Regions from separate parts of the Lysinibacillus sp. YS11 genome, predicted to be linked through region 1. Evidence: riboswitches for the same ligand, from Rfam matches in the RefSeq annotation. Region 1 holds a riboswitch; each other region holds the start of a gene.
What was found. A riboswitch is a leader RNA that binds a small molecule or an ion and turns the genes downstream of it on or off. The one in region 1 is predicted to bind S-adenosylmethionine.
Positions count from the first base shown of each region.

Region 1 (7,612 bases):
CCTTTAATCCTTGTAATGCTTGTTTCATTTACCCTCAGTCCCATCCTGTTTGACTAATGTGATGTTGCGTAATCCTTTGACAGAGGTAGCACCGGCTAATGCGATAGAAACCTTTAATTCATCATAAAGATTGGTCATCACCTTTTCGACACCTTGTTGTCCCTCAAGGGCTAGTCCATAGACGAAAGGACGTCCAATTGCAACTGCATTCGCTCCTAAAGCAAGTGCTTTTAAGGCATCCATGCCACGATATACACCACTATCTAATATAATAGGAATTTGTCCATTCACAACTTTCACAATAGCAGGAAGGGCATCAAGTGAACCAATCACACCATCTAATTGACGGCCACCATGGTTTGATACAATAATGCCATCAATACCATTGTCGATAGCATGCTTTGCATCTTCAGGATGTAAAATTCCCTTCAATAATATAGGAAGGTTGGTACGTTTTTTTAGCTCTCGAACATGCTCCCAATTAAGTGTTGGGTGGAAGACATTTTGCAAGACACCTTGTACGTAGGACTCGAATGAATCATCAGGTAAAGTGGCTGTAAAAACGGGATCATTCATATAATTTCCTCTTGCATAGCCTAGCTTCAATGGTGAAAATTGATTGCGTACATCTTCTTCACGCCAGCCTAGCATTACGGTGTCGACAGTTAAAACGATCGCTTCAAATCCAGCTTCCTCCGCACGTGCAGCCATGCTAAAAGCAATTTCTTCATTAGTAGACCAATATAATTGAAACCATTTTGTTGCAGAAGGCGCAGCTTGAGCAACTTCTTCAAGAGCAAAAGTGGACACAGTGCTTTGTATATAAGGGATATTTAAAAACTGGGCGGCACGTGCAACGGCAAGCTCACCTTCATCGTGAACCATTCCGTTCATGCCCACAGGAGCAAAAAGCAAAGGAGTTGGATATGTTTTACCAAACAAATGAACCGATGTATCAACGTTTGACACATCATTTAAAAATCGGGGAACAATGGAATACTTCTCAAAAGCTGCACGATTATTGCGCAGTGTTTGTTCACCGCCAGCACCTGAACGAATGTAGCCAAAAGGGCCAGCTTCGATTTTTTCCGCTACGGCCTTTTCTAAATCTGCAAAGCAAATGGGGAAGGGGGCTTGTGCAGTTATATTTTTTAAGAGTAGATCGCCATCAGTTATGTTTGTCATCGTTACTACCTCACTTATTTATTGAAAATAGGCTTTCTTTTATTTAAAAAGGCTTGAATACCTTCGTTATAATCGTCTGAACTAAATGAATCCAAAACTAACTGTGCCAGCTCATCGTTTTCTTCAATTTCACCATCAACAATTGCTTGGATAATTTTTTGATGCCTGCGTTTGCAATGGATGATTTACTTAATAAATGTTCAGCGAATTGCAATGTCGCCTCATCAATTTCCTCTGGTTCGTGTAGGGCCGTGATTAAACCAATATTTTTTCCTTCTTCAGCTGTAAAAATAGTAGCTGTGTACAAAATTTCCTTTGCCTTAGCGACACCAACAATATTGATGAGACGTTTCGTGCTTTCTAAATTATAGACAATACCTATGTTTGCAGCGGTAATGCCTAGCTTACTCTTAGGCGTTGCTATTCTAAAATCACAAGCATTTGCTAACTCTAAGCCACCACCAATTGCTAAGCCCTGAATCATAGCAATTGTCGGGTGTGGAAATTTATAGAGAGCATCGATCGCCTTTAGAGCCAATTCATTATAGGCTTTAGCATTGTCTGTAGCATAACGAACATCTAAAAACTCGCTAATATCTGCACCGGAAGAAAAGGCTACTTCATTGACACCGCGAACAATTAAAAGTTTGATGGAAGAATCTATACGGAGCAGCTCTAGTTGGTCTACTATGGCTTGAAACATTGCCCTTGATAAAGAATTCCGTTTATCCGGGCGGTTTAATACTAACGTTGCAATATAGCCATTTTTCTCTACATAAATTTCGTTTGTCATCTTCATTCTCCTCTTAATCTTTTTTCAACTTCGCGGCGAAGCGGTTACCAATGGATTGAATGCTCTGCACAAGGATGATTAAGATAAAGACAGTTGCATACATCACATCAACCTCATAGCGCAAATGACCATAACGGTAGGCAAGGTCACCTAAACCGCCAGCACCAACCATTCCTGCCATTGCTGTTGCACCAATTAATCCTATTGTGGCAATTGTTAAGCCTAAAATAATAGATGGTCGCGCTTCACGTAATAGGACATGCCAAATGATATGGCGACGTTTAATACCCATGGCTGTGTAGGCTTCTACTACTCCGGAATCCACTTCTAAAAGCGCAGATTCCATCAGCCGTGCAATATAAGGAGCTGTGTAAACAACTAGTGGAACGATTACACCTTTAACACCAATTGTTGTACCTACAATTAACTTGGTAAAAGGTAAGATGAAGAATAATAAAATGATAAATGGAACAGAGCGAACAATATTGATAAATAGATTAAAAAACTGATAGAAAAATTTATTTTCAAAGGATTGTCCTGGTCGTGTTAAAACGATTAATAGCCCTAATGGAATGCCAATCAGAATGGAGAAAAATAATGAAATTCCGACCATTTGAAATGTTTCGATAATTGCTTTGCCAATAACATCTGACCAATCTGTAAAGAAGCTTTGGATACTACTCATTGAACGCACCTCCTAATTCTTCCACTGCCACGCCATTTTCTGAAAAATACGTTAACGCCTTTTGGACAATCTGCGTTTCGCCATGTAAATGCACCACAATATTGCCGACAATACCGTTTTTTAATTCAATAATATTAGCTGTTAAAATATTTGGTTGCACATCATATACCTTAGTGACTTCTGCTAATAATGGCTTACCAGTACTTTCACCAAGGAATGTTAAACGGATTACACTTCCTGAAACATTTAATTGCTCAATAAGAGAAGGGGATAAATTACGTTGTGAAATTGTATTCAAAAACTTTCGCGTTGTAGGGTGCTTCGGTTTCGCAAAAAGTTCAATCGCTGTGCCAAATTCCACAACTTTCCCTGATTCTAGAACAGAAACCTCATCGCAAATTTTTTGAATTACATTCATTTCATGTGTGATGAGCAGAATCGTAATGCCTAATTCACGATTAATTTTTAACAACAATTCAAGAATGGCTTCCGTTGTCTCAGGATCAAGTGCACTTGTTGCTTCGTCACTAAGTAAAATCTCTGGTTCCTGTGCTAAGGCACGTGCAATAGCCACACGCTGTTTTTGACCACCTGAAAGTTGATTTGGGTAACTATCTAGTTTATCTGTTAAACCGACAATTTCAGCATACTTAGCTACTCGGTTTTTTACTTCCGCCTCTTTATAGCCTAGTAGCTTTAAGGGAACTGCAATATTATTGTAAACTGTTGCTGTTTTTAAGAGATTAAAGTGCTGGAAGATCATCCCGATTTTTTGGCGTGTTTGACGTAATTCGTGAAGAGAAAGGGTCGTAATGTCTACATTGTCTATCACTACTTTTCCTGCTGTAGGACGTTCTAGTAGATTAACGCAACGAATGAGTGTACTTTTACCAGCACCACTATAGCCGATTACACCATGAATTTGTCCCTTTTTTACGTGAAGGTTGATGCCATCCACAGCTTTTATGATGCCTTTTTTCGATTTAAATTCTTTTGAGATATTTTGTAATTGAATCATGCGATTGTTTGCTCCTTTCTCAACCTTCTAAAAAGCAAGAATCTGCTCGTCTTCCCATTGGGGAATTTCAGCAGATTCTTCGGCTTTATAGAAGCTTTCTGAACATATTACCAGCTAGGGATTACAGAACCTTTGAATTCCTCTTCGATGAATTGACGCACTTCGTCAGATTGGTAAGCCTCAACGAACTTTTTAATTGTTGGATCATTTTCATTTTCAGCACGTACAACAATATAGTTCACGTATGGAGAATCGGTAGATTCCAATAAAATAGAGTCATCTTTAGGGTTAATGCCAGCCTCTAGTGCAAAGTTTGTATTAATAGCTGCTACATCTACTTCACTAAGTTGTTTAGGAATTTGAGCTGCCTCTAATTCAATGAATTTTAAATTCTTTTTGTTTTCTTCTACATCACGGATCGAGGCTGTTAAGTCTGCACCCTCTTTTAACTTAATATAGCCAGCTTCCTGTAAAACAAAGAGGGCACGTGCTCCATTCGTTGGGTCATTTGGTAAGCCAAACGTTGCACCGTCAGGAATGTCATCAAAGGATTTATATTTTTCTGAGTAGATACCCATTGGATTTAAAATCGTCTTGCCCACTGGTACTAAATCTGTATCATGGTCTTTATTAAATGTATCTAGGAAAGGCTCGTGTTGATAGCTGTTCGCATCAAGATCACCTTCAGCTAAGGATGTATTAGGTAAAACATAGTCAGAAAATGATTTTAGTTCTACTTCTAGCCCATTTTCTTTTGCTACTTTAGCGGCTACTTCTGCAATTTGTTCGTGTGGACCAGAAGTGACGCCTACAACGATTTTCTTTTCATCAATTCCTTCAGCTTGGCTTTTACTATCTTCTTTAGAGCCACAGCCTGCTAAAGCTGCTACTAATGTTAAACTTGCTAAACCTACTAAAAATTTATTTTTCTTTTTCATGAAAATACCTCCAAGATTGTTTTTATCGGTTTTTTGAAAATAAAAAAACTCTCTTACAAATTAAGAGAGGCTCATGAAAAGATGTCCTCTCTTATCTATCAAACGAAGATCGTTTGCAGGATTTAGCACCTTCCTATAAAAAGGAGGTTGCCGAGCTTCATAGGGCCAGTCCCTCAGCTACTCTTGATAAGAGATTTATAATATTTTTTTGTAATTCCGATAGAACTAATATAATTTATAGGGTATAGTAAGTCAATAAATAATTTTTAAATTTTTTATATAATTATAATATTTCGACGCAAAAGAGGGATAACAATGTCTGTAAGAGTTAATTATGGTATAGGTTCATTTGGTAAGGTTATTAGTGCTCGTTTTCTAACGGGAACAGATATCATTGAAGGGATTGAAGCGCTTTGCGAAGAGAATAGCATAGAGTCAGCAACAATTGTAAGCTGTATTGGCAGCTTTCAAAAAGCAGCTTTGTTTATTTAGTGCCAGATGCAACAGCTCAAATTCAAGTTCGTTTTAGTGATGTGATTGAAAAAGAGGGACCATTAGAATTTATTCAAGGTTCAGGTGTGGTGTGTAAGCGAGATGGTGGATATGAGACACATTTCCATGGTTCTATGAGCGATCAATGGGGTGTTGTATCAGGTGGGCATTTAATAAAAGGGGGCAACCCTGTTATTACTGCTGACATCGTGTTGGCAGAGGTACAAGGGATTCAACATATTCGAAAATGGGATGATGAAACAGGTCATGTTCAATTTTATCCATTAGAAAATGGTTTAGGGCAACCAAGGAAAATTGAAAAATAGTAATAATCCTGTAGCTAGGGATAGCTACAGGATACGACGTCATTATCTTTTAAACAATTGTAATTGCTCGATTCTATGGATTGCTTCACGTAAGCGCTCCTCACTAACCAGCAATCCTACGCGTACATAGCCTTCACCATACTGACCGAAGCCATTACCTGCTGCTACAGCGATATCAGCTTTTTCGAGCAAAAGATCAGCAAACTGTTCACTTGTATAGCCTAATGGTACAGGGAGCCATGCGAAGAAGGAGCCTTTTGGAGCCGTAACATGCCAGCCAATTCTTCGAGCTTCTTCAATGAGTACATTGCGGCGACGCTCATAAGTAGCTCGTAGTTCATCCGCACATTGTTGGGAAGCCGTCAGTGCTACTGCTGCGGCTTGTTGAATGGCAGGGAATTGACTACAAAACAGATGATCCTGAATTAGATTAATAGCAGCAATAATCTCGGCATTCCCTACAGCGAAGCCTATACGCCAGCCAGCCATATTATAGGTTTTCGATAATGTATACATTTCAACTCCTACTTCTTTTGCACCCTTTGCTTGAAGGAAGCTAACTGGTTTATTACCGTCAAATCCTATTGCCCCATAAGCAAAATCATGTGATACGATAATATTGTGCTCCTTCGCAAAGCGAACGGTCTCTTCAAAAAACGCAAGTGATGCTGTACCACCTGTAGGGTTGTTCGGGTAATTTAAGTAAAGAAGCTTTGCTTTTTCTTTCACTTCATCAGGTAATGCATGATAATCAGGTAAGAAATCATTTTCAGCAAAAAGGGGCATTACTTCAAAATTGACGTCTCCTAGTACAACACCTGATAGGTAATCTGGATAGCCAGGATCTGGTAAGAGCATCGTGTCACCAGGGTTTAACACAGCTAAAGGTAGCTCAACTAGACCAATTTTTGTTCCACCAAGAATCGCTACCTCTGTATCTGGATTTAGTTCTACCTGATATTCACGTTGATAAAAGTCCGCAGCAGCTTGGCGTAATTCAGCGAGACCTCTAAATGGTGAATATTTGTGGTTTTGAGGATTTTCAGCTGCTTCCTGTAATGCTTGAATGATGTGAATAGGCGTTGGCTGATCGGGATTTCCTTGCCCAAGGTTAATGACATCACGCCCTTCTTCTAGAGCCAAGTTTACTTTTTGAACGAGTGCTGCAAAAAATTGAGTGGGTAGTTGCTGTAGTTTTTTAGAGAATTCCATGCATGATCACCTTTTTCAGAATATAATAATTATTATTGAAGAATATGAAGCAAATAGTATTACTTTTTCTGATAATTGTCTAGAGGAGGAATAGAGATGAAAATCGGTTGTATTCAATTAAATGTTGGCTTTGGCAAAGTTGAAGAAAATTTTGAACGTGCCGAGGATAAGATTCGTGAAGCTGCAAAAAATGGGGCAGAAATCATAGTGTTACCTGAAATGTGGAATACAGGCTATGCTTTAGAGAAACTGCCTGAGCTAGCAGATATCAATGGTGAGCGGACAAAGACCTTTTTGGCTAAACTTGCTAAGGAACTTGATGTACATATTGTAGGGGGCTCTGTTTCAACAAAGAAAGGCGATAAATTTTATAATACGATGTATACCTTTGATCGTAATGGAGAACTTGTTGGGGAATATAGCAAGGCACATCTTTTCCGTTTAATGGACGAGCATCTTTACTTGGAAGCAGGGGATGAAATGAATCGTTTTGCTTTAGATGATATTGAAGCTGCTGGTGTCATTTGCTATGATATTCGCTTCCCAGAATGGTTACGTGCACATGCATTACAAGGAGCAAAGGTATTATTTGTACCAGCGCAGTGGCCAACTCCAAGGATTGACCATTGGAAAACGTTGCTACAGGCTCGTGCAATTGAAAATCAATGCTTTGTCATTGCAGTAAATCGTATTTCGAAAAAGGTAGAAAATTTTAATGGGCAGTCTATGATTATTCAACCTTGGGGAGAAGTATTATGGGTAGGTGCTGAGGACGAGGAAGTAGCAGTGATCGATGTAGACTTTTCTATTGTCGATGAAGTACGTGGAAGAATTCCTGTTTACGATGATCGTAGACCTGGATTGTATCACGATGTAGTTGTGAAAGGGTAATAAAGGGCACGCTTAGGAGGGGAGTTAACCTTTTAAGCGTGCCAACTTTTTTCTAGCTCTTATCCTCGATTA
Region 1 covers NZ_CP026007.1:498,025-505,636, forward strand. The annotation lists gene LBYS11_RS02315 (CaiB/BaiF CoA transferase family protein) at 1-28, opposite strand, end outside; gene LBYS11_RS02320 (alpha-hydroxy acid oxidase) at 25-1,185, opposite strand; gene LBYS11_RS02325 (enoyl-CoA hydratase/isomerase family protein) at 1,283-1,978, opposite strand; gene LBYS11_RS02330 (methionine ABC transporter permease) at 1,992-2,663, opposite strand; gene LBYS11_RS02335 (methionine ABC transporter ATP-binding protein) at 2,656-3,681, opposite strand; gene LBYS11_RS02340 (MetQ/NlpA family ABC transporter substrate-binding protein) at 3,789-4,619, opposite strand; SAM riboswitch class I at 4,708-4,812, opposite strand; gene LBYS11_RS23915 (PCC domain-containing protein) at 4,935-5,111, shown strand; gene LBYS11_RS02345 (PCC domain-containing protein) at 5,111-5,437, shown strand; gene LBYS11_RS02350 (pyridoxal phosphate-dependent aminotransferase) at 5,480-6,649, opposite strand; gene LBYS11_RS02360 (carbon-nitrogen family hydrolase) at 6,746-7,540, shown strand; gene LBYS11_RS02365 (PucR family transcriptional regulator) at 7,593-7,612, opposite strand, start outside.

Region 2 (7,612 bases), 1.9 Mb from region 1:
AGTTCAAGACAGTTTACAATCGTTACCTTTCTCTATTCTATCGGTACAGCGATTTTAATTATCCCTTCGAGTATTACTGGTGCCTCTAAGCAAGATGCTTGGATAGCGGCAAGCATTGGTGTTCTGCTCAGTTTACTGGTTCTAAAATTATTTTTAACACTGGCCAATCAAACACCGTCCCTAAACTTTATCGAGGCCAATGAAAAAATTCTTGGGCGTTTTTTCGGGAAAATCACAGCGATTTGTTTCCTGATTATGACCTTTCTTTCGGCTGGAGAATTACTTTATTTTATCGGTATTTTCATGAAAACGGAAGTTATGCCAGAGACACCGACATTAGCATTTGCCCTACTGTTCAGTATCCTTATTATGTATGCCGCTTATTTAGGGATTGAGACCTTTGCCCGTTCGGCAGAAATCCTCTTCCCATTGTTTATCTTTATTTTTATTTTTTTCGTCATTAGTATTACCCCTCAAATTACATTTGAGAATATTCAGCCTCTACTAGAAGCGACCAAAGCATCTATGTTTTATAGTATTGCACGCTTTATGAGTATCTTTTCCTTTCCATTAATTGTATTATTGATGCTCTATCCTACTGGCGTCAATGTACAGCCGTCTGCACAGAAAGGGCTATATATTGGGGCAATCCTTGGCGGAATCGTCTTAGTTACGTTGATTGTCCTATCGATTCTTGTATTAGGTCCTGAAAACACTGCATCAAGGACATTTCCTAGCTATGCCTTAGCGCAAAGAATATCTATAGGGAATTTTTTACAGCGCATAGAAATCATTATGGCATTTATGTGGATTACGTCTATATATATTCGTACATTTATGTATTTCTATACGACCGTTGTTGGCCTTGCACAAATTTTGAAGATTAAGGATCATCGTCCGCTTATTATACCGATGGGTATAATTGTCATTGGACTTTCTCAAATTGTTCATCCAGATATTGTGCATTCTACTAATTATAATAATGAAATTTGGCCAATCTTTTCCTTTATTTTCACCATTTTATTACCCATACTTTTGTTGATTGTGGTAGTTATTCGCAATCGTAAATCCAAGGCTCAAAAAAACGAAACACCTCAGCAGGAAACAGAAGATGACAATCAAAAAGTCTAATTTCTTCTAAGCTAGAAAAGAAATTAGACTTTTTATTAATTAAATATGATATTCGATTTCATCTACAAAATCCCATTCATATGGTGTTTCTTGGTAAACATAGTAGTTCAACCAGTTAGAGAATAATAGATGCGTATGGGCACGCCATGTATTCATCGGCACTTGTGTCGGATCGTCATTCGGGAAGTAGTTTACAGGAACGGCGATATCTATGCCCTTCGCCACATCGCGACTATATTCATCGGCTAGCGTTGTCGCATCATACTCTAGATGCCCCGTAATCATAATATTTTTATTATCTTTTGATTGTACAATAAATACCCCAGCATCCTCTGAATAGGATAATAATCGTAGATCTGGATGATTGCGAACCTCGTCAATCGAAACAGATGTATAGCGTGAATGAGGTGCAGTAAATAAATCACTAAAGCCACGTACCAAATCTACAGTTAAATCTGTAATCACATGGGAATAGACGCCTGAGCATTTAGCAGAAAGCTCAACCTTCCCAATGCCATAATGATGATACAATGCAGCCTGTGCCCCCCAACATATATGTAGCACGGATGTCACATTCTTTTTAGACCAATCCATAATTTCTGAAATTTCCTGCCAATAGTTGACCTCTTCAAAAGCCATTTTTTCTACTGGCGCACCAGTTATAATCATACCATCATAGCGTCGGTGTCGAATCTGATTGAACGTTGTGTAGAAAAGCTGCAAATGGGATTTACTCACATTTTTAGACTCGTGTGTGGCTGTATTCAAAAAGGTAATATTGACTTGTAATGGTGTATTCCCCAATAAACGTAATAATTGGAGCTCTGTTTTTTCTTTTTCAGGCATTAAATTTAATATTAATATATTTAATGGACGGATTTGCTGTGTTTTCGCACGATCTTCTTCCATGACGAAGATTTTTTCCTCACGTAAATGTTCTCCAGCTGGTAAATTTTTCGGAATATTAATTGGCATCTTGCTTTCCCCTCTCTATAATCACTCTCTTTTAGCAAATCTTGCTTGCGTAGGATGCAACGAAATTAAAAAATCCTCCTCATTCCATACGAGATAGAATGAGAAGGATTTTTTTCACGTCCACTCTTATCTCTCAAAGGAAAAAATCCTTTGCTGGAATTAGCACCTTTCTAACGATTGTTAGAGGTTGCTGAAGCGTCATCGGGCCAAATCCCTCAGCTTCTCTTGATAAGATTATTTAATTATCTTGAATTGTAACATGAACTTGTTAGAATATCAATAATTCATAGAATATTTTGTGATTCACGCGCATGTTTCTTGGTCATTTGATGTACACTAAGCTTGCTATCTGTGGGGTTTCTACATTTAAAATTTATGGTAAACATGCCGTAATTATGTTACCATATACTTTTAGTAAGAGAGAGGAACGTGAATAGTTTGATTAAAATTGAATTTCCAAAACCAGATCTAGTAATCCGTCAACGTGAACAAGATTTAAAACCAGGTGATGTGCCGATCACACCTTACTTTGGTTTTATTGACTTCCATAAAATCACACGTGATAAAGGCGGCATTTTCTTATTCTATAATGACAAGAATGAGCTATTGTTTGTTGGGAAAGCACGTAAAATTCGTCAACGTATTAAAAAACATTTCGAGGATAATGTATCTCCGATGAAAAACCATCGTGATGAAGTGTTCAAAATTGAAGTCTATGAAGTAGAAGATCCAATGGAACGTGAAATTTACGAAACATATGCGATTAATACTTTCCGCTCTAAATATAACGTAGACAAAGTCTTTTATTAGACATCACGTAAAGAAACCGAAATCTCATTTCTAAAGGGATTTCGGTTTCTTTTATCACATAATGGTCATACGATCAATTGGCGTACTCTGACCGTTTATTCGCAAATCAATGGTATCCAGCTCAGGATTCTTGACGGTGATTTTAAAAACATAGGGTTGAGCCTCTTTCCTTTGCTCGCTGCCTTCTTCTAACTGGATAATAAGCCTATTTCCCTCAGCTGTAATACTTGCCAATACATTCCCTTTTGAATAATAAACAAGGTAATATGGAGCATCCTTTTCATGCAATAGTTGTATTCTTTCATTAGAAACGATATTTTTCTGGACATTATCTGGGACAACCGTTAGCTCATGAATCGTTGGTGGATCGGTAGGTGGTGTAGCATTACAGGCTCCTAGCATTAGTAGGCTCATTAAACCTAGCAACACGAATTTTTTCAAGTTCCTCCCCTTCCTTATACGACTATTCTAAGAAAAAAGCTTTACGCTCCTTAGCAATCCAGTCTTCTAACTCCTGATCATCACGTTTTACTAACCGATTGATGAGCACATCATGCCATATATAATCCTCTAACAAATAAATATGAACCGGATCATTGGTGATAAAGGCCGTCTCTTGGGTAGATGGAGAATGACCATAAATCATTTCCTGACCATCTATCGATAAGATAAACCAATGCGGTGTAGACGCTTTTTTTGTATAATGTGTGGCTCTATGCTGGTCAATTGAGGCGAGATGCTCTCCTACATACAACGTAATGCCATGAACAGGAACATGCAGCGCCACCTCTTGCAAATCTTCACGTAAGGCATCATACATATCTTCCCACATCGACAGCATCACTTTTTTCTTCGCCTTCTTTAGAAGTGACTGACAATAGTTGATAATGGATTCCTTGCCCTTCAGCATGACCACTTTAGGCTCAGCTTCCTGTACTTTTTCCTCTAATTTCTCTAATTTCCCGCTTATAGACGTAAAATTCGACTCCCAGCGCTGTTGCATTTGCTGTAAGAACACAGACACAGGCATTGCCGAATAGGTCGTTTGTTCTGCGGTCTCTTCTTTTAACACGATGCCCTTTTCTACAAGGATATTTAAAATATCATACACTCTTGCACGTGGTATGCCAGAATTTTTACTAACCTGATAAGCACTGACATGACTTTGCTGAACAAGTGCCGTATAGGCCTTCGCTTCATATTCTGTAAAACCCATTTCTTTCAGCTGGGTGATTAATTCCTCCATGTAATCCCTCCATTATCTTTATTATAGGCTACCAATGTGAAGATTTGCCAATGAAAAAATGGGGTTTACAGCGTAAATAAAATTAGTTACTATTTCAGTAGTAACTAATTATAAAGAGGTGTCATATGTTGTTTGAAATCGATGTACATATTCTCATACTATTAATTTCTTTTGGATTTCTGGCGGCTTTTGTTGACTCAGTAGTGGGAGGGGGCGGTTTAATTTCACTACCAGCCTTACTATTTGTTGGGCTCAATCCAGCTGCTGCGGTTGCCACGAACAAACTAGCAGGAGCTATGGGCTCGCTCACTTCCTCTATTTCTTTCTATCGTTCTGGCCAGCTGGACATTCGCTCTGTCCTCAAATATTTTCCACTAGCATTTATCGGATCATTATGTGGTGCTTGGACTGTGCATCTGATTAATCCAGCATTACTAAAGCCATTAATGCTTGTTATGCTGGCGGCTGTTGGGGTATATACGATCTTTAAAAAGGATTGGGGTGCCGTCTCTACCGTAAAAAATCTATCTAAAAAACATTTGTTTTTATTTATGCTGCTATTATTTGCTATTGGTTTTTATGATGGATTTCTTGGTCCTGGCACAGGGTCGTTTTTAATCTTTAGCTTCTTATTGGTAGGCTTCGATTTTTTAAAGGCGGCTGGTAATGCGAAGTTTTTAAATTTGGCGAGTAATGTGGCTGGTGTTTGTATGTTTGCTTACTTAGGTCAAATTCATTATGTTTATGGTCTAGTCATGGGCATTGCGCAAATTGGTGGGGCTATGCTTGGCTCACGGATGGCAATCAAGAAAGGAAGTGGCTTTGTCCGCACACTATTTATTGTCGTTACAATGACATTACTTGCGAAAAATGCCTATGATTTTATGATGCATTAAAATAAACGCCACAGAATTTGAAATCTGTGGCGTTTTGGCGTTAAATCATAAGCTTTTCGTTTTTAAATTTATGACTAGTGGACAAACTGACAATCACAAAAATAAAGAAGGATGCGACAATTGGTATCGTGACTGTATGCATACCAAAGACAGAAGGATAAAACCGATCAATCATAATATACAACAACATGCCTGAAATCATTGACGCAATCGCTCCGTATTTATTCGCTTTTTTCCAATACAATCCTAAAACGACTGTCCAAATAAAGACAGCCTCTAGTCCACCGAAGGCAAATAAGTTCAACCACACTAATAAATCAGGTGGATTGAGTGCAAAGATGACAACGGCTAGGCCAATGACTGTTGTTACAATAAAGCTTGCACGCTTTATCTCTGCATCACTAGCTTTCGGCTTCATATAATTTAAATAGATATCTTTGACAACTGTAGAGCTGACAAGCATTAGTAAAGCATTAACCGTAGACATTGTCGCAGCCATTGGTGCAGCTAAAACGATTCCTGCTAAAAATGGCGGTAATACCTTCAACGTCAGGAGCGGCATGACTTTATCACCAATCTCAATGCCCGGTAAGACAGGTCGGGCTAACACCCCAATTAAATGCATGCCAAACATGATTGTCCCTATGGCAATCGTGCCAATAAGAATCGCTTGATGCATACTTTTGGAATCCTTATAGCTCATCGCACGAACCGCAATTTGCGGAAGTCCTACAACCCCTACACCAATGAGAATCCAAAATGTTGAGACATACAGAGGCGTTAAATCTCCTTGTGCGCCAAATGGTGACACAAAGTCAGGATTTTCAGCGACCAGTGAGGCCATTATATTGTCGATGCCTCCACCTGCCACAATGGTGCCGATTAATAAAATAATTGTACCAATCACCATAATTGAACCTTGGACCGTATCTGTAAGTGCAACCGCACGGAAGCCTCCGATAATCACATATACTAACACGGAAATCGCAAAAATAAACAGTGCTGCTGTGTAGCTTAAGCCAGTTAATGACTCAATTAAGCGTGCACCCCCAACCCATTGAGCCATCATAGCCGAAAATAAGAAAACAATGATGCTAATGGCTGATAAAATAACAATGACATGGCTTTTGTAGCGTTCACGTAAAAAGTCGATTAACGTAATGGCCTGGTAACGACGAGCAATAATGGCGAATTTTTTCCCTAAAATCATGAGTACAAAATAACCTGCTGGTAGCTGAGCCATTGCCAGTAATACCCACCCAAGTCCTTTTGTATAGGCTACACCCGGTCCTCCGATAAAACTACTCGCACTGCCATATGTAGCAATCATCGTCATTGCAAGGATAAAACCACCCATTTCACGACCACCTAGGAAATACTCCTGCAGGAATGAATTAGAGGAGCGGACATGCTTATTGGCCCAAATACCGATTCCAAAAATAATAATTAAAAATAATAGCAATGGAAATACAACTTGCCAATGCATTAGCGATCCACCTCCTCATCATCGAATGGTACCTCTTTGAAAAAGAGTTTCATCACAATCCAGATAAGAAGGATCATAAAGCCTGTCCCAGCGATACAGCTATAGAAAAACCAGGCAGGAAAACCAAATACATACGTATAATTTCTTGGATCTCCTGAACCTAATCCATAGGCAAAGCCAAACCAAATCGCAAAGTTGACAAGGACGAGTCCAATTCCGATAAGCGCCTCTCGATGCGCTATTTTAAAGCGTTGATCTTTCACATGTAATCCCCCTAACCTACTCTATTTTACTGATATGTCGGTCTGATGGGAAGAGATGTGAGTAAATAAGGATAAGTTATATGGAAATGATTTTGTTATACTAAGTAAAAGGTAAGGAGAAGAAAGTTGCTTGATCCTGACGTTTTTCACACAAACCTAACTATCCCTCACAATTATGTAGACATCTACAACAAACTGATAATGGAGATAAGTAAAAACCTTCGTCCATCTAGTTAGACGAAGGTTAGTTAGTTTATAATGGTCGCTTTTCCCAAGGTTGTAGCGTCCCGACGATATGGATAGGTTGATCCTGTTGAATAGCAGCAACGACACCTTGCGATATTTCCTCATGCGTAAGCCATCTCGCATGACCTTCTTCTATCATAAAACCTAGCTGGATTTGCCTGTATTGCGAACGAGCAGGGAGCTTCAATTTCTCTTGGACTTCACTTAAATTCGCCTTACTCCCCAACACATGAAACAGTTTCCATTCCCCATTATTCTCTATTGAAATTACATTGGAGATGTTCTCTAATGTAGTGTCCGCATAGGAATGAATCCAAGCAACGACCAATTCAATGGGCCCATTATGCTTAAGCGTTTCTTCTAGCTTCTCTTTTAATAAGGCTATATTACAATAATCAACTAAAATCGGCGTTAGAAGGGCGGGTTTGGTTGTTCTATTTCGCAAATCTTCCATTCGATGGGCACTACGTCCAATTACTGAGACATGGTAGCCATCATTCACTAACCAAAGGGATGTGTCAGCCAACATCCCTGTTCCACCAATAACTAATGCGTGGGC
Region 2 covers NZ_CP026007.1:2,401,250-2,408,861, forward strand. The annotation lists gene LBYS11_RS11845 (GerAB/ArcD/ProY family transporter) at 1-1,131, shown strand, start outside; gene metA (homoserine O-acetyltransferase MetA) at 1,171-2,106, opposite strand; SAM riboswitch class I at 2,230-2,341, opposite strand; gene LBYS11_RS11855 (nucleotide excision repair endonuclease) at 2,545-2,916, shown strand; gene LBYS11_RS11860 (hypothetical protein) at 2,971-3,357, opposite strand; gene LBYS11_RS11865 (TrmB family transcriptional regulator) at 3,380-4,162, opposite strand; gene LBYS11_RS11870 (TSUP family transporter) at 4,288-5,058, shown strand; gene panF (sodium/pantothenate symporter) at 5,099-6,544, opposite strand; gene LBYS11_RS11880 (YhdT family protein) at 6,544-6,807, opposite strand; gene LBYS11_RS11885 (short-chain dehydrogenase) at 7,061-7,612, opposite strand, start outside.
Region 2: another riboswitch for S-adenosylmethionine. It lies ahead of metA (homoserine O-acetyltransferase MetA); the one in region 1 lies ahead of LBYS11_RS02340 (MetQ/NlpA family ABC transporter substrate-binding protein).

Region 3 (7,612 bases), 1.0 Mb from region 1:
TTCAATTTCTGCTAAGAATTTTTCACGTGTCCCTTCACCCATTAATAGATTCGCTTGCTCTAAGCCTTGCATAGCATCCTTTGCATAAATAACAGGACCGCCATATTCATCTGCAATTTTTGTTTCAGTAAAACGACGAGAAAGTGCAGCTCCACCAACTAAAATAGGTACATCAATTCCCGCCTCTTTAAAATCCTGAGCAGTAATTACCATCTGTTGCGCTGATTTCACGAGTAAACCTGACAGCCCAATAAAATCTGGTTTTTCCTTACGAATTGCTTCAATCAATTGGGCAGGGGTTACTTTAATGCCCAAATCGACAACCTTATAGCCATTATTACTTAATATAATATCAACAAGGTTTTTCCCAATATCGTGAACATCACCTTTTACCGTAGCAAGGACCATTTTCCCTTTCCCAGCACTCTCTTCATCCTTCTCCATGAATTGCTCTAAATGAGCAACAGCGGCCTTCATCACCCCTGCTGATTGTAAAACCTCTGCTACAATGAGTTGATTATCATTAAATAATCTACCTACCTCAGCCATGCCCTCCATTAAAGGACCATTAATTATATCAAGCGGCGCCTCGAAGATTTCCCGTGCAGCGTCTAAATCCTCAATTAGCCCTTCTTTAGTTCCTTCTAATATATAGTAAGCTAAACGACCTTCAACCGTTTTCGGAATATCGGCTTCCGTTTTTTCCTTCTTTTTATCACGATAAAAATCTGTAAACACTGCTAATGTTTCATCATTTGTATTAAAGAGCAGGTCATTTGCGAGTTTAATTTCCTCTTCCGGTATGGATGCGTAACGCTCCAATTTCTCTGTATTAACAATGGCATAATCTAAGCCTGCCTGTGTACAATGATAGAGGTAGACAGCATTCAGTACTTCACGGCCAACTGGTGGTAAGCCAAATGAAATATTACTTACGCCAAGTACCGTCAATGTCTGCGGCAATTTTTCTTTGATGAGTCGAATGCCTTCAATCGTTTCCAAAGCTGAACCAATATACTGCTCATCGCCCGTTCCTACAGGGAACATTAATGGGTCGAAAATGATATCCTCTGGTGCAATTCCCCATTTCTCCGTTAAAAGTTGATAGGAGCGTTCGGCAATTTCAAGCTTTCGATGACGGTCAACCGCCATTCCCTTTTCATCTATCGTTCCAACAACTAATGATGCACCATATTTTTTCACCAGTGGTAACACTGCATCAAACCGTTCTTCACCATCCTCTAGATTAATAGAGTTAATGATGGCTTTCCCTTGAGAAAACTTTAATGCTTCCTCAATTACTTTTTCATCAGTTGAGTCAATCACAAGAGGCACCTTAACCTTTTTTACAACCTCCTGCATAAATCCACGTATATCGGCTAATTCATCACGATCAGGGTTGGCTAAACAAATATCGATAACATGTGCACCATTTTTAACTTGAGCACGTGCAATCTCTGCGGCCTCCTCAAACTTTCCATCAATGATTAAATTCTTAAATTTACGAGAGCCGATAACATTTGTTCTCTCCCCAATAAATAACGGACGCATAGAATCGTCATACAATAACGGTTCAATTCCTGATACCGCATGACCATGTGTTTTTTCTGGTAATTGACGAGGTTTTTCATCTTTTAAGATCTCACGAATGGCTGCAATATGAGCGGGTGTCGTCCCACAACATCCACCTACAATATTAAGCCAACCCTTTTCTGCAAAACCTTTTAATTTTTGCGATAGCGATTCTGGTGATTCATGATAACACCCTTCTTCATCTGGTAAGCCAGCATTTGGGTAACAGCTAATATAGCCTGTTGAAAGCTCTGCTAATGAACGAATGTGATCCGTCATAAACTCAGGTCCCGTCGCACAGTTTAGGCCAACTGATAATGGTTTAATATGCTCGATCGAAATATAAAAGGCATCAATTGTTTGCCCTGCAAGCGTTGTACCCATCGGTTCTATTGTTCCTGAAATCATGACAGGTAGCTCTTTTCCCGTTGATGCAAAAGCGCGCTTTACGCCAAGTGTGCCTGCTTTGACATTGAGCATATCCTGACTTGTTTCTAATAACAAAACGTCGGCTCCTGCCTCAATTAAAGCTTTTGCCTGTACATAAAAATTTTCCTCTAGCTCTTCAAATGTAATACCACCTGTTACTGATAACGTTTTTGTTGTTGGCCCCATAGCCCCTGCAACAAAACGTGGCCAATCCGATGTGGAATAACGATCCACTGCTTGTCGAGCAATTTCCACTGCACGCTTATTAATTACTTCTGCTTTTGTGCCAAGATCATATTCATTTAACACAAGAGGCGTCCCACCAAATGTATTTGTACAAATAATATCTGCGCCTGCCTCTAAGTATTTATGGTGAATTTTTTCAATAACATCTGGTCTAGTAAGCACAAGATTTTCATTACAGCCATCAAGTTCCTCGCCACCAAAATCCTCTGCTGATAAATTTTCATTTTGTAGCATTGTTCCCATTGCGCCATCAAGAATTAAAATACGTTTCTCTAGTTGCTCTTCAATCGAGTGCTTAGCCATGTATACTTACTCCTTTTTTCTGTTCATCCAATTGCTTTATATATTTCATCAACTCTAGTGTCACATCGTAACGTAAAAATGGTGTAATAAGGTAAATCCCATTGAAATATTGCGTAGCCACTTCTACTAATTCTTTGGCAATAGCAATCCCTTCCAATGTTGCCTTTTCTTTATCTTCTCCACATGCTTTCATTCTTGTTAAGGCATCTTCAGATAATTTGATACCTGGCACTTCATGATGTAAAAATTCAGCGCTTTTATAACTCGTAACAGGCATAATACCGATGTAAATTGGAGCTTGTAAATGCTTTGTTGCCTCATAAATCTCTACAATTTTCTCTATCGTATATACTGGTTGAGAAATGAAGTAGTCTGCCCCATGCTCAATTTTCTTCTCCAAGCGTGTCACAGCACGATCTAACACACGGACGTTTGGATTAAATGCAGCAGCAACTGAAAAATTTGCTTTTTTACGAAGTGGCTTACCTGAGAAAGAGACCCCTTCATTTAATTGCTTAATTAATTGGATTAGCTCCATGGAAGATACATCATAAACACTTGTCGCACCTGGGAAATCTCCTACTTTTGTTGGATCACCCGTAACGGCCAACACATCATGAATACCTAAAGCATTTAACCCCATTAAATGAGATTGTAGACCAATTAAATTACGGTCTCGACATGTAATATGAGTTAGTGGGCGTACACCATGTGAGCTCTTCAACAATGCGCCCATTGCAATATTGCTAATACGTGGAGAGGCCAATGAATTGTCTGCCATCATAACTACATCTGCACCTGCATCATATAATTGCTTTGCTCCTTCAAGGAACCCATCAATCTCTAAATGTCTAGGCGTATCCAACTCTACTATGACAGAGCGTTCACGTTTAACCTTTTCATGAAGAGGCTCATACTTTGTTGGCTCCGCTTCCCGAACAATCTCAATCTTTTTAGGCTTCGCATGCTTCTCCTGAACCGGTGATAACTCTTCTAAATACTTCTTTGCTGCTGTAATATGTTTGGGTGTTGTACCACAGCAGCCCCCTATTAAACGTACACCTTGATCACGCAATTCAACAGCCGCTCGACCAAAATAATCAGCTTCTGATTCATAAACGACACGCCCATCCTCTAAGTCCAGAAGTGATGCATTTGGATAGGCCGACATAAATGCCTTATTAGGAAGTTCTACACCTTCAAATGCCTGAATTGTATGGTGTGGACCTAGTCGACAATTGACACCAACAATATCAGCACCTAGAGCTTCAAGCTCATGGAGAGCATTATTTAAAGACATCCCATTTTGTAGAACACCGGGCTCATGCATAGAAACTTGTGCAATAATCGGCAATTTTGTTTTTTCTCGTAGCATCTTTAAGGTTGCTGTTAATTCTTCAAAATCATAATAAGTTTCAAGTAAAAGGCCATCTGGATTCCCTGCAAGTAAGACGCTTGCTTGTTCTTCAATAGTCGCTAATATTTCATCCAAGGTTGCATCACTTTTACGAATTCCCCGAATACCACCAATTGTTCCTAAAACAAATTGACCGCCATCAGCCGCTGCTCGTTTTGCGATGGTGATAGCAGCTTCATTAAATTGTTGGACACGTGATTCCAATCCATAGCGAGCTAATTTAATGGCATTTGCACCGTACGTATTCGTTTGAATGATGTCAGCACCAGCCGCAATATATTCTCTATGAATCTTTTCAATTAACTCGGGTCTCTGAACATTCATTTCCTCATGGCAATACTCCAATCCATAGCCATATAGCACTGTGCCTATTGCACCGTCTGCCGTCAATACATGCGTTTTTAACCTTTCAAGCAATCCCATAAAATTAGCCTCTCTTCCTATGTCTCTATATAATAAAAAGCCTTCTTTCATAAAAAAAGAAGGCTTTAACGATTCATCATTGTTGTTCCTTCTCATCTTCGACTCAACGGTCTTCTGGATTTAGCACCTGACAATAAAGTTGGTTGCTGAAGCTTCAATGGGCCAGTCCCTCTGCTTCTCTTGATAAGAATTAAGTATGAATTTTTTAAATAATTAAAAGAATCATATCGTTTACTGACGAATGAGTCAAGACTATTTCACATAACAAAGTTTTTTTCCACTTAAAACCTTAGAAATTGGCAAGTTCCTTTGCAAGCTCTTCACCAATTTTTTTCCCGTTTTGAATGCAAGCACCAATACCTACGCCAAAATACGAGCACCCTGCAATCGATAAATTAGGATATTTCTCATGTAATTCTTGTAGTAATCCTTGTAATGCTTCACGATGCGCTAGATCATATTTAGGCATTTGATCAATCCATTTTGTTACATTCACAACGGTTGGCTGCTCCTCTATTCCTAGGCTCTTTCTCACATCTTCTAAAGCAACTGCTGCTAATTCTTCATCCGTCATGGCGCGTAGTTGCTCATAGGCTGGATTGATGCTCTTATAAAAGAGTCGCACAAGTAATTTATTTTCTTTCGATGTATGCTTCCATTTACGACTAGTCCAAGTTGCTGCATTACAAGTTACGTCTGAATTATGGGAAACAATATAGCCCGTTCCATCTGCTGGCAATTTAGCGTCTGGCACATCAAAACCCAAATAGATAGTAATCGCTGACGCTGTCGTAAATTGGTCAAAATAGCGGTTTAAAGATTCATCCTGTAGCAGATTTTGTACAGTTTCGTTCGGTAATGCTAAAACGACATAATCTGACTCAATAATTTCACCATTAGCTAAGGAAATTGTGTAGTTCTTATCTTGTTTTTGAACATTTAGTGTAGTAACACCCTTGATAATTTCTACATCGGATAAGGTTTGTTCAAGTCGATCAATTAAAGAAGATAAACCATTTTTAAAGGATATAAATTTTTTGTTCGCTGCTTTAACAAATTGCTCACGATTCGCATCAAAGCCTTTAATAATACTTCCAAAATCATTCTTATAATCAATTAAATACGGTAAAGTAGAGCCAATAGAAAGCTGATGTAAATCTCCCGAATAAACACCTGCAAGGACTGGTGCAATTTGATTTTTCACCAGTTCCTCTCCTAAATAGTAAGTTAAAAATTCACCGATAGAACTTTCCTTTGTGAAGCCATTGTTTGGCAATGTTAAATCCTTCAACGCTTCTTTTTTCCCTGCTCGGAAATAAGTGTACTTTCCTCTAAGGATGCTACACTCATCGGTATTCCGAAAGTTGAATCTGCCGGAATAGCATGTAACTCATTATTCGTATAAATATAAGAAATACCTGTTTCGTTGTAAACTAATTCCGCCTCAAAATCAAGCTCCTGCACGAGTTCCATAACGCCTTGATGACGGGCTACAATAGAATCAGCACCCGTTTCCATGATGAAACCTTGTTCATGTGCTGAATATAATTTGCCTCCTAAATATGTATTTTTTTCTATAAGCACTAGACGAACATCTAAATTATGTTCCTTCACTTGACGTTGCAAATAATGCATTGTACATAGTCCTGTAATACCGCCGCCTAAAACAACAACTGTTTTCATCATAACCGCCCCTATTATTCATTCTTTCTACAGTATAATCCTTTTTTCATTGAAAATTACGTTAAACCCTTTACAAATTTAGCAAAAATAGAGCTATTTCATCAGTGAAATAGCTCTTACTTTCTGAATCTCTATAAAATTGATTCTCTATAGCGATAACTTCACAACAAACATTTAAATAGGTACTATAGTGTTTATTACGTCTAAAAATATGAAAAATAGAATGTAAATGTTAGTAGTCTATCCTTTTAAATTTTGCGCAAAGCTCGCTAATTTTTCAGCTGAATTTGTTACCTCAGTAAATGAAGTGCCTAATTCACTTAATATGCCTACAATTGCTTGTATTTTTGTTGCCATACACTCATTTTGATCTTTTGCTTCTGTCATGGCTCCCAATATACTCGTAAATTGGCCTTCAGTTTGTAACATATTTTCTTCACCTGCTGCAACTTCATCTTGAATGTTGGTCAAAGAATACTCTAATTTCTCTGTTCGTTCACCTGTCTTTTTCAATAACAAAGCCACCGCTGTAACAGATTCTTTTGTCTGAATTGATAATTTACGTACTTCATCGGCCACTACGCTAAAGCCCTTTCCCGCTTCCCCAGCACGTGCTGCTTCAATTGCAGCATTTAAAGCCAAAAGATTCGTTTGATTCGCAATATTGGTCACAACACTCATAATTGTTTCCATTTCCTTAGACATACCTGATAATTGTTCAATATTCTCTTCTATATCATGAAGAGAATGACTAATATTGAGCATATTTTGTGATTGATTTTTTAAACGCTTGCGACCCTCAAGTGCTTGGTTTTCAGCCAGCGTAGACACATCGAGTGATTTTTTTGCCAAATGTTTAATTTCGTCAGATTGCTTACTTAAGCAGCAAAATGAATTATTGGTTTCCTGCGAGATAGCTGCAAGTGCTTCCGAAGAATCTACAATCTGTCGTTCAATCGCTTCTTTTTCATGAACCATTTTTTCTTTCAGTTGTTCCACAGTGTTTTCAAAAGCTTCTAAAACGAGTTGTTGCTCAAAATTACAAATTTTCGATATAGCTCTGATCGTATTAAATTGATCTTGTGGAAATTCTATATTTTTTTCGACTAAATCAATAAATGATATCGATAAATCTTGGAAAGCGCAGATATACCACTGTGTTCTAAGCCCAATGTGGACATGCACCTTTGCAATTTTTACACGCCTTTGGTAATACATCTCATCAATGGTTCCGTTAAACATTTCAATAATATGTTGCCGTAATGTTACTTTAAGCTTTTCTACAGAACTATGATGACTGATAATATCTACCAAATGATGCTCTGTTCCAATCATGTTGTAAAAACGGTTTACGATGTGATCTACATTATCCATAACTATTGGCTGGAAAGCTTTTAAATATTGTAAGTCGTTCTTCGTTAAGTTCAGCATTTCAATTTGCTTCGCCATCGATTGACGAGAGGACAAATCCATTTTCACTGTGTATTGCTGTAAATCCAATACCTTCGTCTTTCTTTGTTTTTGAAAAATCACACATCT
Region 3 covers NZ_CP026007.1:4,038,969-4,046,580, forward strand. The annotation lists gene metH (methionine synthase) at 1-2,550, opposite strand, end outside; gene LBYS11_RS20265 (bifunctional homocysteine S-methyltransferase/methylenetetrahydrofolate reductase) at 2,543-4,390, opposite strand; SAM riboswitch class I at 4,480-4,580, opposite strand; partial or broken gene LBYS11_RS20270 (protoporphyrinogen oxidase) at 4,680-6,073, opposite strand; gene LBYS11_RS20275 (globin-coupled sensor protein) at 6,314-7,606, opposite strand.
Region 3: another riboswitch for S-adenosylmethionine. It lies ahead of LBYS11_RS20265 (bifunctional homocysteine S-methyltransferase/methylenetetrahydrofolate reductase); the one in region 1 lies ahead of LBYS11_RS02340 (MetQ/NlpA family ABC transporter substrate-binding protein).